One region of the Megamonas sp. Calf98-2 genome, then DNA from elsewhere that is predicted to be linked to it. Evidence: riboswitches for the same ligand, from Rfam matches in the RefSeq annotation. Region 1 holds a riboswitch; the other holds the start of a gene.
What was found. A riboswitch is a leader RNA that binds a small molecule or an ion and turns the genes downstream of it on or off. The one in region 1 is predicted to bind thiamine pyrophosphate.
Positions count from the first base shown of each region.

Region 2: another riboswitch for thiamine pyrophosphate. It lies ahead of BMX03_RS01025 (cytosine permease); the one in region 1 lies ahead of thiS (sulfur carrier protein ThiS).

Region 1 is NZ_FOCY01000032.1:4,997-12,558, forward strand. Features, by position in the region: gene BMX03_RS09225 (N-acetylmuramoyl-L-alanine amidase) at 1-301, shown strand, start outside; gene BMX03_RS09230 (DUF1653 domain-containing protein) at 332-568, shown strand; gene BMX03_RS09235 (transposase) at 615-1,262, opposite strand; gene thiH (2-iminoacetate synthase ThiH) at 1,365-2,582, opposite strand; gene BMX03_RS09245 (thiazole synthase) at 2,621-3,379, opposite strand; gene thiF (sulfur carrier protein ThiS adenylyltransferase ThiF) at 3,395-4,033, opposite strand; gene thiS (sulfur carrier protein ThiS) at 4,036-4,233, opposite strand; TPP riboswitch at 4,430-4,533, opposite strand; gene BMX03_RS09260 (DMT family transporter) at 4,576-5,436, opposite strand; gene BMX03_RS09265 (Cof-type HAD-IIB family hydrolase) at 5,576-6,367, shown strand; gene BMX03_RS09270 (MATE family efflux transporter) at 6,532-7,562, opposite strand, start outside.
Region 2 is NZ_FOCY01000002.1:73,910-81,471, forward strand. Features, by position in the region: gene glyS (glycine--tRNA ligase subunit beta) at 1-1,198, opposite strand, end outside; gene glyQ (glycine--tRNA ligase subunit alpha) at 1,201-2,079, opposite strand; gene BMX03_RS01025 (cytosine permease) at 2,400-3,626, opposite strand; TPP riboswitch at 3,692-3,798, opposite strand; gene rplS (50S ribosomal protein L19) at 3,962-4,303, shown strand; gene lepB (signal peptidase I) at 4,379-4,915, shown strand; gene BMX03_RS01040 (DNA-deoxyinosine glycosylase) at 4,974-5,486, opposite strand; gene clpB (ATP-dependent chaperone ClpB) at 5,735-7,562, shown strand, end outside.

The sequences.
Region 1 (7,562 bases):
TCGTAAAAGTGGTTTAATTGAAACAGGCAGACCATTAGAAGATATTGGCGCACATACTTATCAACATAATAATAGTAGTATTGGTATTTGTTTATCTGGTAATTTTAATGATGAAATGCCTACAGATATGCAAATTGCTTCTGCAAGTAAATTGATTGGTTTATTATGTCAAATGTATAGTTTAAGTCCAAATGAAAATACAGTATTCGGTCATCGTGATTTTAATGCCACTGCTTGTCCTGGTGAAAATCTATATGCAGATTTATATCATCTCCGCCATATGGCTAGTAATTTCATTTGATAATTAAAATTTAAAGGAGAACACAATATAATGAGAGCTTTACCTAAATCAGGGGAAATATGGGTTCACTTCAAAGGTGAAGATAAAAAATATTTGATTATTACTGTAGCTACACATACAGAAACTCATAAACAATTCGTAGTTTATAAAGCTTTATATGGTGATTTTAAAGACTATATTAGACCTTTAGATATGTTTATGAGTGAAGTTGACCGCCAAAAATACCCTGATGTTTCCCAAAAATATCGTTTTGAAAAATTAATTTAACAAAAAAAATCCTATCTCTAAGAAATCACTTAAAGATAGGATTTTTTTATTTATTGAAATTAATTCTAGTATCTAATTTAGGAATGATATTACCATCATCAATGATATTATATTCTAAGTCTGAACTTTCAATTATAGACTTTAAAAAATTATGAACTTCTAATCTTTCATTGATAATTTCTTGTAAATTCATAATCAAAGATAAATCTATACCATCATTTAATACATAATTAGATAATGCCCTCTGAAAAATATCTATCTCGATATTTATACCTGATTGACGAAGCTCCGCAAATTTTTGTGCTACCTCTGTAGTCGCTAATTCTTGCAATTCCTGTTGATAAAAATAATTAGTAACACTGATAGCTACATTACCTATTAAATGACCGATAATAGGTATATTTTCTTCTGACCATATAGCTACATTAGAAGCTGTATCAAAATAGTCTTTATATTTTTCAATTACAGGTCTAGTAGCTTCAATATAATCAATCAACTCTTGTCTATGCTGTGAATCCTTCAATAATTCTAGTAAATCATCCCTTATAGCAGCATTTTCGGGATTTAAAAAGCCAGTAATCGTACTGATTGCCAAATTACTAGTATCTGTAGGCGCTGCTTTAGCAGGAGTTGGCACTAAACATAAACAACATATTAAAAGTACTAGCAAAGATAGCTTTTTTAATATTAGCATACGAATCAAATCCTCCTAAATTTTCTTAAAGAGAAATATTTACTTTGATTAAAGTGTACTTTAGAAATATAGTTTTGTCTAGTGTCTAATTCATAAAATATTCTATACGTATAAATAATCTGCCATAACTGGCTGTAAGCCGTTATGAATTAAATCATGATATACTTCGTCTACAGAACGAGTGTCGGCAATTTCAAATTGAGCATCGCCTTTATCTTCGCTTTCTTGGCTATGTTCACCGATGGCGGTACTTACACCAGCGGAAATTTTTGTAGTAGCGATATTTACGAGATTATCACGAACTCTAGCACATTCTCTAGTAGATATAGTGATACTAGCAGATGGCATAAATAAACGATAAGCACATACAACTTGTAAAAGCTGTGCTTCATGTACATCTTTAGGATTGATTTTATCATTATTGATAATTGGACGAAGGCGAGGGCAAGAAAATGCAATCTCTGCATGTGGATATTTTTGTTGTAAATAATATGCATGCATACCTGTAGCCAAAGCGTCTTTTCTAAAATCATCTAAGCCTAAAAGTGCAGCAAAACCAACACCTCTCATACCGCCACGAATTGCTCTTTCTTGGGCATAGAAACGATAAGGGAAAATACGTTTATGTCCAGCTAAATGAAGTGTTTCATATTTATCACTATTATATGTTTCTTGGAATACAGTTACATAATCCGCACCACATTTTTGTAGATAAGCATATTCATCTGTATTCAATGGATAAATTTCAAGTCCAATAACACGGAAATATTTTTTAGCTATTTTACAAGCTTCACCTATATATTCTATACTGGATTGTTTGCGACTTTCACCTGTTAAAATCAATATTTCCTGCAATCCAGATTTAGCAATTTCCTGCATTTCTTTATCGATTTCATCATAATTCAATTTAGCACGTTTGATTTTATTATGGCAATTAAAACCACAATAGATACAATAATTTTCGCAGTAATTGGCAATATATATTGGTGTGAACATATAGATAGAATTACCAAAAAATCTCTTAGTAGTTTTTTGAGCTTTTTGTGCTATCTGTTCAAGAAATGGAAGTGCTGCTGGAGATAATAAAGCTCTAAAATCTTCTGGTGTAATGTGGTCATGACTAAGTGCAGTTTGTACATCTTGGGCTGTATATTTATCATAATCATAACTATCTATATCAGCTATAACCTTATCTAAAATATCACTAGGTATAACTTCCATATCTGGTAAATATGCCATATGGTCAATACGTTCTTTTTTTAATTCAGCTCTTACTTCATCATTAATAATACTTTCATTAATATGATTATCTTTATTCATTCATCTTACCTCACAATTATTACTGATTAAATTAATAATTAATCTTGTAAAAATCCTGTCAATGGAGAAGATGCACTTGCTCCTTGTGCTTTTATACGACCTAATTTTGCTTCATAAGCGAGGCGTCCTGCTTCAATAGCATAATTAAAAGCTTTTGCCATGCGAACGACATCACCTGCTGTTGCTATAGCAGTATTAGCCATAATAGCAGTGGCACCCATTTCCATAGCTTCACAAGCTTGAGAAGGTCTACCAATACCAGCATCTACGATAATTGGTAAGTCGATTTCATCTATGAGAATTTGAATAAATTCTTTTGTACATAAACCTTTATTAGAGCCGATGGGAGCACCAAGAGGCATTACACAACTAGCACCAGCATTTACTAAATCTCTAGCTACATTTAAATCTGGATACATATAAGGCATAACAGTAAAGCCTTCTTTAGCTAAAACTTCAGTAGCTTTGATAGTTTCATAATTATCAGGTAAAAGATATTTACTATCACGCATAATTTCAATTTTTACTAAGTCACTGCCACAAAGTTCTTTAGATAAACGAGCTATGCGAATTGCTTCATCAGCATTTCTAGCTCCAGAAGTATTAGGAAGTAATGCTATATCTTTAGGAATGTAATCTAAAATATTAGCCATACCGCCATTATTTACACGGCGAAGTGCTAAAGTTACAATTTCAGCTTTTGCTTCATTAATTGCTGCTTGGATTAATTCTAAAGAATATTTACCAGAACCTAAAATAAATCTTGAATTGAATTGATGTTTTCCTAATTGCCACATAATATGATACCTTCTTTATAAATTATTTTCTAAAATCAATTGAGTGATTAAATTTGCTTGATGACCAGCACAAATAGCTACTCTAGGAGCCATTAAACTATTTTCATTGGATAATGCAGTTTTTTCATCACCACAGATATAAAATTTGCCCATCACCTTACGAGTATGAATTTCGTTGCTATGACCAAAACCCGCCATACCACTTCCTGAGATAATATATTTTTCAGGGAAAAGTTCTAATACCTTATTTACTAACATCGCCTTATTTTCAGGAACGTCAAAAGCTTCACAGATGATATCTTCATCTTTAAATAATGAAAAAATATTATCTTCTGTTACCTTTATACAATCAGTAACGATATTTAAATAAGGATTTATCATTTGTAACTGCTCGGCTAAAGCTTGTGTTTTATATTTATTTAGATGTGAGATGAAATAATGTTGTCTATTGAGATTGCTGATATCTACTTTGTCAAAATCAATTAAATGTAAATGACTTACACCTATTCTAGCTAGTGCCACAGCGATATTAGAGCCTAAACCACCAAGACCGGCTATAGCCACTTTAGCGTTGTTCAATTTTTCTTGATTGACTATGCCATGGCGGTCATTTAAAGTTTGATAAATTAATTCTTTTGCCAAAATATCTGCCATTATCAGCCACCACCAACAAAAGTTACGATTTCTAATTTATCATTAGGATTTAAAATAGTTTGCGCATATTTTGCTTTAGGGATTATTTGACCATTTAACTCTATAGCTATCTTATCTAAAGGATAATTATTTTCTTGCAAATAAGTAACTAAATCCATAGGCAAAGATATTTCTTGATTTTGTCCATTAACTATTATCAAAATAAGACCTCCTTATTTTTTATCTTTTAAAAATTTTATTAAAAAAGGAGTCCACAAAAAGATACACCCGCGGTGGTGCACCCCTTCATGAACTCCTGTTCAATCACATGGTCAACTCTATGTGATTTTAAAAATTAATATATAGATGTGCTAAAATAAAAAAGAGATGACAAAATGCCATCTCTTCTAATTGCAAATACATCATAATTATTATCCTACGTTGGCATTATCCAAATCAGGTTATAGGTCGAAGTTCACAACTTCCTCTCAGCCAGTTTACTAGCTCCCTGTTATTAATTTATATATACAATATAATTTATAAATTATCATTTGTCAATAAGTTTAATTATTTTTCTTGAACAACTCACTGACAAGTAAAGAACCTAATATCAAAATCGCCCCAATCCATTGAGAAATACTCATAGGCTCAACTAAAAGAACTGTGGATAAAATAATCGCAGTTACTGGGTCTAAATAACTAAAAATAGCAACTTTTTGTGCTGGTAATTCTTGTAGTGAAGAAAAATATAATAAATATGCTATACCTGTATGTATAATACCTAATATAGCCAAAGATAATAATGAAAAACCACTCATGCTCCATGAATTTCCCTGATAGATTACATAAGGCAATAAAATTATTGAAGCTAATAATAATTGAGCAATACTGCTATCAATGGCAGAAATATCTTTGAAAAATTTATTTGCTAAGACTACAATCGCATAAAATAATGCAGCAGATATTCCATACAATACACCGATAAAATCATTCACACCAGATTGATTATCATTGAATATACCAGCGACTAATGCCATACCTAATAAAGATAAAATTACACAGATGATTTTAAATAAAGATAAACTTTCTTTCAGTATAAATGGAGATAACAATACTACAAAAGTAGGTGCTAAATAATATGTAAGTGTCGCTGTAGCTATCGTTGTATAATTATATGCTTGAAATAAAAAAATCCAGTTAAAACCTATAGCTACGCCAGCTATTAATAAATAACGTAAATTTTTTATCAAAGCATTTCGATTTATTTTTTTGTGCAAAAATACCATAGCGATAAATAAAATAAAAGCACCTACAAAACCACGCACTAGAGCTATTTGCGAACTTGCAAGTTCGATATTGCGCACAAATAACCCAATACTACCAAAAATAAGCATAGCTGTAATATTTTTTAAAGTTGCATTCATGAAAATCATTCACATCTCTTTCTATATTTATCTAGTCAATAATTATTGTTTATAATATAGCATAAAAACAATATACGTACTAGCTTAAAATTTGTTATAATTGATTTATATTTTATGATTTTAATGAAAGTACGGTGATATGATGATAAAAGCTATTTTCTTTGACATTGATGGTACCTTAGTTAGTTTTAAAACACATAAAATTCCTGAATCTACGATACAAGCTTTACATACTTTAAAAGCAAAAGGAATAAAATTATTTATCGCAACTGGTCGTCCGCCATATGACTTGAAATTTTTAATTGATGAATTTGGCGATTTATTCACTGGTTATATTACTTTTAATGGTCAATATTGTTATGATAGTATAGGGAAAATCTTACACGAAGAATATTTAAATCGTGAAGATTTAATCCAATTTACAAATTACATCAAAGATAAAGATATCGCTTGTGGTTTTATGGAAATAGATTATTTTTATTTTAATCTCTATAATGACCGCTTAGCAAAATTAAAAGAAACTTTAGGAGATACTGCACCTGATAGAGCATTTGATGACGTAAGTCGTGTATGCAATCATAAAACATATCAATTGAATATTTTCTTAAATGAAGATGAAGAACAAGAAGTCTTACCATATTTGCCAAATTGCAAAGCTGTTCGTTGGTGCCCATATTTTACAGATATTATTCCTAAAGATGGCGGTAAAGGCACAGGTATCAAAAAAGTTTTAGCTTACTACGGCATAGATATTAATGAAGCTATGGCTTTTGGTGATGGCGGAAACGATGTGGAAATGCTTGAAGCTGTAAAATATGGTATAGCTATGGGAAATGCTAATGATAATTTAAAACAGATAGCAGATTTCATCACTTTAGATGTAGATAATGATGGCATAGCTTATGCTTTAAAACAATATAACGTATTATAAAAATAAACCTACTATAAATTAACTTATTTAAAAGTAATCTATAGTAGGTTTTCTTTAATTAAAATATTTCTTTAACGACGGTAAATACAAAATGAGAATGATTGACTCTAATAAATACGTTAAATTATATGTCAGCCATATACCATCATTACCTAGATAAGACATCAATATTTTTGGCAGATATAGAAAAATATCACAGCGACAAACATCATATTTCTGATAGAAGCTGTATTGCCAATACCTGTATACATACCATATAAAAGCAGTCCCACACAGGCACATATTGGATGCAAAATCAGATAGATACTATAATCGTTAGCATAATTAGCCACAATTGCCAAATCAGTCATCATATTTATAAAATACGATTTAGTGATATACATAATCACTGAAATAAAAATTATAAATACAGCTAAGCATCTTAAGCTTATCTTTAATACTGAATTTAATAAATTTATATCCTTATATCCCTTTGCTTTTCCTGAAAATACACTCACACCATTTGCCATACCATCAATAAAGTAGACCACAATAAAAATAATTTCTAAGATAATAGCATTACTAGCTAGTGTAACAGTTCCCATGCTTGCCCCAGCTATGGCAAATAAATTATTTATCGTCAATAAACAAACAATGCGAAACATTAAATCCACATTTACCTTCATCATGGCTAAAAAAGGCTGTAAAGTTTTTAAACTTTGAATGTATTCACTGCAAATGATTAAGTTCCCTCGCTTATAAATAGCGATAAACCCTACAATACAACCATATATTTGAGCAATCAAAGAAGCATAGGCTACACCTTGAATATTCATATCCATGATAAATACAAATACGATAGATAAAATGATATTCAACACATTCATAGATATTTGCATAAACATAGTATAGCGAATTATCATCTGCCCCATGAGCCAGCCTAACGTTACATAATTGATTAAAACAAACGGAGCTCCCCATATAATGATATCACAATAATTTTTCATCAATTCAACAATTTGGCTTTCAGGCTTCATTAGCAACACATAATATTTGAAAATCCACGGATAAATGATTAAAAATATTAAACTTATTACTATAGCTATAAGTAGTGGTCTAGCTAAAGCTAAAAATTTATCTTTGGCAGATTCACTGCCTAAAGCTTGAGCGGAAAAACTTGTAGTAGATACTCTCAAAAATCCGAATAACCAATATA
Region 2 (7,562 bases), on a different contig from region 1:
AAACCATAGCAGATACAAGGTCAGCTTTTGCTAAGATTGCAGCACGTTTAGTTGTTTTTATTTCAGCTTCTGTAGCATTTACTTTTTCGCCAATGAAAGCAGAAAGTTCTGCTAAACGATTAGCTTTATCATAAATTGTACCAAGACCTTCTTGGAATACTACAGTTTTTAATTTTTCTACATAATCATAAAGACTATGCTTTCTATCTTCATCAAAGAAGAATTGAGCATCAGCAAGTCTTGCACGAAGTACACGTTCATTACCATGCTGTACTTTATCTAAACAATAATCGCCACCGTTGCGAACTGTAATAAATAATGGTAATAAATTGTTATTATCATCTAAAACAGGGAAATAACGCTGATGATCTCTCATTGGAGTCATTACTGCTTCTTTTGGTAATTTAAGATATTTATCTTCAAAAGTTCCACAAAGTGCTGTTGGATATTCTACAAGATAAATTACTTCTTCTAATAAATCTTCAGTGATTTCTGCATGACCATTATGAGCTTTTGCAATTTCTTCAATCTGTGCTTTGATGATATCGCGACGTTTTTCTTGGTCTACAATAATAAATGCATCTTTACAAGCTTGTTCATAATCACTTGCTTTATTGATTGTGAAATCGCCTTCACTTAAGAAACGATGACCACGAGATACGCGACCAGATTTTACATTAGCTACTGTAAAATCAATTACTTCTTCATCATACAAAGCTACGAGCCAACGAAGTGGACGTACAAAGCGGAAATCTAAATCGCCCCAACGCATATTTTTAGGGAAGTTCAAACCTTCTACTAATTCTTTTAATAAAGTAGGTAAAAGTTCTACAGTCTGTTTGCCTTCTTCGCTGGAAACAGCATATACATAACCATCTTTTACTACTAAATCAGCAACATCTACTTTTTTACCACGAGCAAAACCAATAGCTGCTTTTGTAGGATTGCCATCTTTATCAAAAGCGATAGCAGTAGATGGGCCTTTATATTCACTAGATGCACCTTGTTGAGTTTCTGCAAGATTTTTTACTAAAAGTGCAGTTCTGCGAGGTGTACCAAGAGTTGTTACTTCATCAAAATCAAGACGCATTTCTTGAAATTTTGCAGTTGCTTTTTCTTTTAATTGAGCTAAAATTCCTGGCATAAAATGAGCAGGAACTTCTTCTGTACCAATTTCTAATAATAAATCTTTAGCCATTATTATTTTGCTCCTTTCTTCAAGAGAGGATAGCCGAGTTCTTCACGCTGTTTTAAATAACATTGAGCACAAAGACGAGCAAGATTACGTACACGAGAAATAAACGCTGTACGTTCAGATACGCTGATTGCTCCACGAGAATCAAGCAAGTTAAATGTATGAGAACATTTCAATACATAATCATATGCTGGATGAACATAGCCAAGCTCAATTACGCGAACAGCTTCTTTTTCGTATTTATCGAAAAGGTCAAATAAAAGAGCAGTATCTGCAAGTTCAAAGTTATAAGTGGATTGTTCAAATTCATTTTGATGGAATACATCACCATAAGTGTATGTGCCATTCCAATCAATATCATAAACATTTTCTTTTTCTTGAATATACATTGCAATACGTTCAAGACCATAAGTGATTTCAGAAGCTACAGGTTTTACATCAACACTACCTACTTGTTGGAAATAAGTAAACTGTGTGATTTCCATACCATCAAGCCAAACTTCCCAACCAAGACCCCAAGCACCAAGTGTTGGAGATTCCCAGTTATCTTCAACAAAACGGATATCATGTTCTTTTTCATTAATACCGAGTTTTGCTAAGCTCTGTAAATAAAGTTCCTGAATATTATCAGGAGATGGTTTCATAATTACCTGGAATTGATGATGTTGGAATAAACGGTTAGGATTTTCACCATAACGACCATCAGCTGGACGGCGAGATGGTTCTACATATGCTACATGCCAAGGTTCAGGGCCAAGTACACGTAAAAATGTAGAAGGGTTCATAGTACCTGCACCTTTTTCCACGTCATAAGGTTGAGCTAAAATACAGCCTTGCTTAGACCAAAATTCCTGCAAAGTCAGGATAATTTCCTGAAATGTCATAAATATACCTCCTTGATATTCATGGGCGACAAAATAAAAAATCTCGCCCATGTAACAACAAAATGTTACAGGGACGAGATGTATTCCCGCGGTTCCACCCTGATTGACTTAAATATATTTAAGTCCTCTTTAGAATGTTATTTATTATTATAAAGCTCCCTAGTGCCATTCACTTTTTGTAGTCTTACACCATCACTACTCGCTGATTAAAGTTACTTTTCTAGTTCATTGCTGTACATAAAGTCTAGCAAAAGAAAAAATCCTTGTCAATATATTTATGTTGTTTACTTTTAGATTTATGGCTAAATAATAAAATACTTTTAATATCTCTTATTCAAACTAAATCTTTTTGCCCCAATCAATTGATTAACAAAAATATTAATAATGGCTATAGCTAACATAACTGGCACAGTAATCCCAATAAAAGTGCTATAATCAATCAACAATTCATAAGCTATAAAACCAATTAACCATAAAAGACAATTTTTACCAGTGATAAGTGAATTTTGATGATAAATATTATGGCTAAAGAAATATTCAGAAAAAGCAATAGCAAATAACGGTGCAAAAGTTGCTGCTATAAAATAAAGGAAAGTTTCATATTGTTCCATGGATAAGAAAATAGCAAGCAATGTAGAAATTATACATACAAAAAACGCTGTATATTTTACATCTAATTGATTACTGATATGATTTAAACAAATACTTGAAGAATTTATCGTAATGAAATTTGTTGTTACTGTAGATAATAAAATAACAACTAAAGAAATAACACCTAATCCAGATAACATGAAAATATCACAAATATCTGTTATCCCATAATGAACAGCACTACCTAAGCCAATTGTATACATTAAAATACTGCCAAAACAATATGCCACTACACAGCTCAATGTACCTGTAGATTGATTTTTAAGTGTTCTTGTATAATCTGAAATAACTGGCATCCATGATAAACACATAGCAATATTTAATTCTACCACCATGCCAAAACTCATACTTTCATCTAAAGAAGTTACCACTTCATTTGCAGAAACTACAGCCCCAAAACCTAAATATAAAGAAGCAAGCAATAAACAAAGCATTACTACTTTATTTATCTTACTTACAAAATCCATTGTACTAAAAATCCAAATGCAAGGAAAAAGACCTATGATAATTGTCCATAAAATAGTATTTTCTCCCATATTCCATAAAGATGCCATTAATTTATTGAAAGCTTGTGCCCCAATGATGGTCATTATAGAAGTCCAACCTATTAATTGAATAGTATTTAATAGAGAGAAACTAACAGAACCCAACTTACCAAAAGATAAATTAATACTTTCAGAAGCACTGCAACGTTTATTAGCACCGATAATCCCTGCTAAGTAAAGAATAATTCCGCCAATTACATGACCTACTAAAATAGCTAAAAATCCATCTTTCATGCCAAGTGGTGCTAAAAAAGTTCCTGTCATGATTTCAGCCACAGAAACTGCTGTACCAAACCAAATCAATGATACATTAAAACTAGAGTTATTTGTTGATGTAAAAAATGTAGACAAAAAATCACCTCATAAAAAATAAAAATATTAAAAAAAGGAAATAGCCCTGCCATTTCCTTGAAAATACGTAATCAAACTAATATTTCCCTACGTTGGCATTATCCAAATCAGGTCATAGGTCGAAGTTCACAACTTCCTCTCAGCCTGTCTACAAGCTCCCTTTTTCATATTCTGCCTTTAATATAAATTATCCTAAAATATTTGTCAAATTCTCGAAAAATCTCCAAAAAATATATTGCATAGCCCATTTTTATATGATAAAATAGCCTAGTATGCAACAAACGGTCCGCTGTGAGATATTCTTATATGAACGTTTGAATTAAGGAGGAAAAATAATGAATATTATTCAGGCTTTAGAACAGGAACAATTACGTAACGATATCCCTAAATTCATCCCTGGCGATAGCGTTCGCGTACATGTAAAAGTAGTTGAAGGATCCAACGAACGTATTCAGATGTTCGAAGGTGTTGTAATCGCTCGCCAAGGTTCTGGCGTTCGTGAAAACTTCACAGTAAGAAGAATTTCTTATGGTGTTGGTATTGAACGTACTTTCCCAGTACATTCCCCACGCCTTGCAAAAATCGAAGTTACTCGTAGAGGTATTGTTCGTAGAGCAAAACTTTATTATCTTCGTAACCTTACTGGTAAAGCTGCTCGTATTAAAGAAAGACGCTAATATCTTCATAAGAGGGACTGCCTATGGCAAGTCCCTTTTGTTTTATTAGTATGTTCTAGTAGAGGGAGGATTATCATGGCTGATAAAAAAGAGTCATCTTTAGGTAGTGAAATTAAAGATTGGGTTATTTCCATAGCTATCGCTGTTGTCTTAGCCTTATTCATTCGTCATTTTGTAGTAGAATTATATTTAGTTGATGGACCTTCTATGCGTCCGACATTACAAAATCAAGAACGTTTAGTCGTTAATAAATTTATTTATAATTTACATGACCCTGAACGTGGAGATATTTTAGTATTCCAATATCCAAAAGACCCTAGCCGTGATTTTATCAAGCGTGTAATTGCAATTCCTGGAGATACTATCGAAATTAAAGATGGTCATGTTTATGTAAATGGGGAATTAAAAAATGAACCATATATCTTAAGCACAACTAGAGGAGATTATCCACTGGCTACTGTACCAGAAGGACATATCTTTGTAATGGGCGATAACCGCAACAATTCCGAAGATAGTCGTTTCGCTGATGTAGGCATGGTACCATTTGATTTAATCAAAGGTAAAGCTGTTTTAATCTTCTGGCCAATCGATAAAATAAAAACATTACCATGATAATAACGAAAAGGTACCTATGAAATATTTTGTAGGTACCTTTTTTATTTTATAAAATCTATTTATTGTTTATATGTCTAGCTAAAGCTTGTTGCCAAACTTCTTGAAGCATTGGCAAACGAAATTTAGCATTGGCTGGACTTGTAGATGGTAATGTATAAAAAGTATATGTTTCATCTTTTAAAATATCTTTATTATATTTCTTAAAGCACTGAAAAGATTTTCCGCCATTAAAACAAATAGTTTTTATTTTAGGATATTTAGCAAATAAAGCTTTAAAATCATTTGGTACTTCATCACAAATGGCACTATCTAAACTACCTTCTCGAATACAAGAATCTATTGAGTCCCAAAGAGCAATATGATTTTTTCTCAATAAATCTAGTCTCTCTTGATAAATAGTTGGTATTATTCCTTCATTAAAAAATATAGCCATTAATTTCCAAAATCTATTTTGAGGATGTGCATAATATTGTTGTTGTTCCAAAGATTTTACACTTGGCATTGAACCTAAAATAATAGTAGTACAATTTTCATCAATAGATGGAGCAAAACCTATGAGTCTTTCCATAAATAAAATCACCTCTATCCTATTATAATATAAAGATTTTCAGTGTAGCTAAAATTTTTTTAAAGGAAAAGTCAAAAAGTCAAAAATAATGTTTGACAATTTGACTTTTAGCTTTTATAATATGTTTTGTAAGCAGATATTAAAACTAAAGTAAAATATAATTTATTATTTTAGTATAATAACTACTTCAATGAATTTATACTTTTATTAATTTGAATACTACTCATCATGACTTGGAGGTATACATCATGGGTGAAGAAAAATATACACAAAAAGTTTTAGAAGCTATGCAATCCGCACAGCAAGAAGCAGCACTTCGCTATCATCAAGAAATCACATCAGCTCATGTACTTTCAGCCTTAATCAAAGAACCTGAAGGTTTACTCGCTACTATTTTTGCTGAATGTCGAGTAGATTTACCTATGCTCAAAGCAAAACTAGAACAAATGCTCAAAAAAATTCCTAGTGTAAAAGGTCAAAGCCGTCTAGGTATGAGCACTGAAATGGTTCGTGTATTAGGCAGAGCAGCAAAACTTGCCGAAAACATGAATGATGAATATATAAGTACAGAACATTTATTATTAGCTATTGTCAGCGATAGCGATGATGAAATGCAAGCACTATGTAGAGAATTCAATCTACATCAAAATAAAATCCAATCTGTAATTAAATCAGAACGTAAACAAAATGTAAATAGTGATAATCCTGAAAGTGGTTATAAATCACTTGAAAAATACGGTCGTGATTTAACAGCTATGGCAAGAGTTGGTAAGCTCGACCCTGTTATTGGCCGTGATGAAGAAATCCGCCGTACTATCGAAATCTTATCTCGTCGTACTAAAAATAACCCAGTATTAATCGGTGAACCTGGTGTTGGTAAAACTGCTATCGTTGAAGGTTTAGCTCGCCGTATCGTAGCAGGTGATGTTCCAGAATCGCTAAAAAATAAAACATTATATTCTCTCGATATGGGCTCATTAATCGCTGGTGCTAAATATCGTGGTGAATTCGAAGAACGTCTAAAATCTGTATTAAATGAAATCTCTAAATCCGATGGACAGATTTTATTATTCATCGATGAAATTCACACTGTAGTAGGTGCAGGTGCAACTGAAGGTGCCATGGATGCTGGTAACTTATTAAAACCAATGTTAGCACGTGGACAACTCCGTTGTATTGGTGCCACTACTTTAAATGAATATCGTAAATATATTGAAAAAGATACAGCTCTTGAACGTCGTTTCCAACCTGTAATGGTAGGTCAGCCATCTGTAGAAGATACTATTTCTATCTTGCGTGGCTTAAAAGAACGTTATGAAGTTCATCACGGTGTAAGAATTCGTGATAATGCACTTGTTTCTGCAGCTGTATTATCTGATAGATATATCTCCGATAGATTTTTACCAGATAAAGCTATCGACTTAGTTGATGAAGCCGCTGCCAAACTTCGTACTGAAATCGAATCTATGCCAGAACCTATTGAAAAATTGCGTCGTAAAATCATGCAATTACAAATAGAAGAAGAAGCATTAAATAAAGAAACTGATGAAGCATCTAAAGAAAAACTTGCCAAACTCATTGACGAAAAAACTAAATTACAAAATGAAGAAAATGAATTAAAAGCAAAATGGGATAAAGAAAAACAAGGTATTGTTCGTTTACGTGCTATCAAAAAAGAAATGGATAGTGCCAATACGGAAATGGAAAAAGCTCAACGCAGTGGCGATTATGCCAAAGCTTCTGAAATCAAATACGGTAAATTACCACAACTTCAAAAAGAACTTGAAGAAATGGAAAAAGCTGTTCATGATGAAGAAGGCAATCGTCTCTTAAAAGAAGAAGTATCTGAAGAAGATATTGCCCAAGTAGTAAGTCGTTGGACTGGTATTCCTGTTACTAAAATGCTCACAGGTGAAAGAGAAAAACTCGTACATCTAGAAGATGTTCTCCATGAACGTGTTGTCGGTCAAGATGAAGCTGTAAAAGCCGTAAGTGAAGCTATTATTCGTGCTCGTGCTGGTATCAAAGACCCTAATCGTCCAATTGGTTCTTTCATTTTCCTCGGCCCTACTGGTG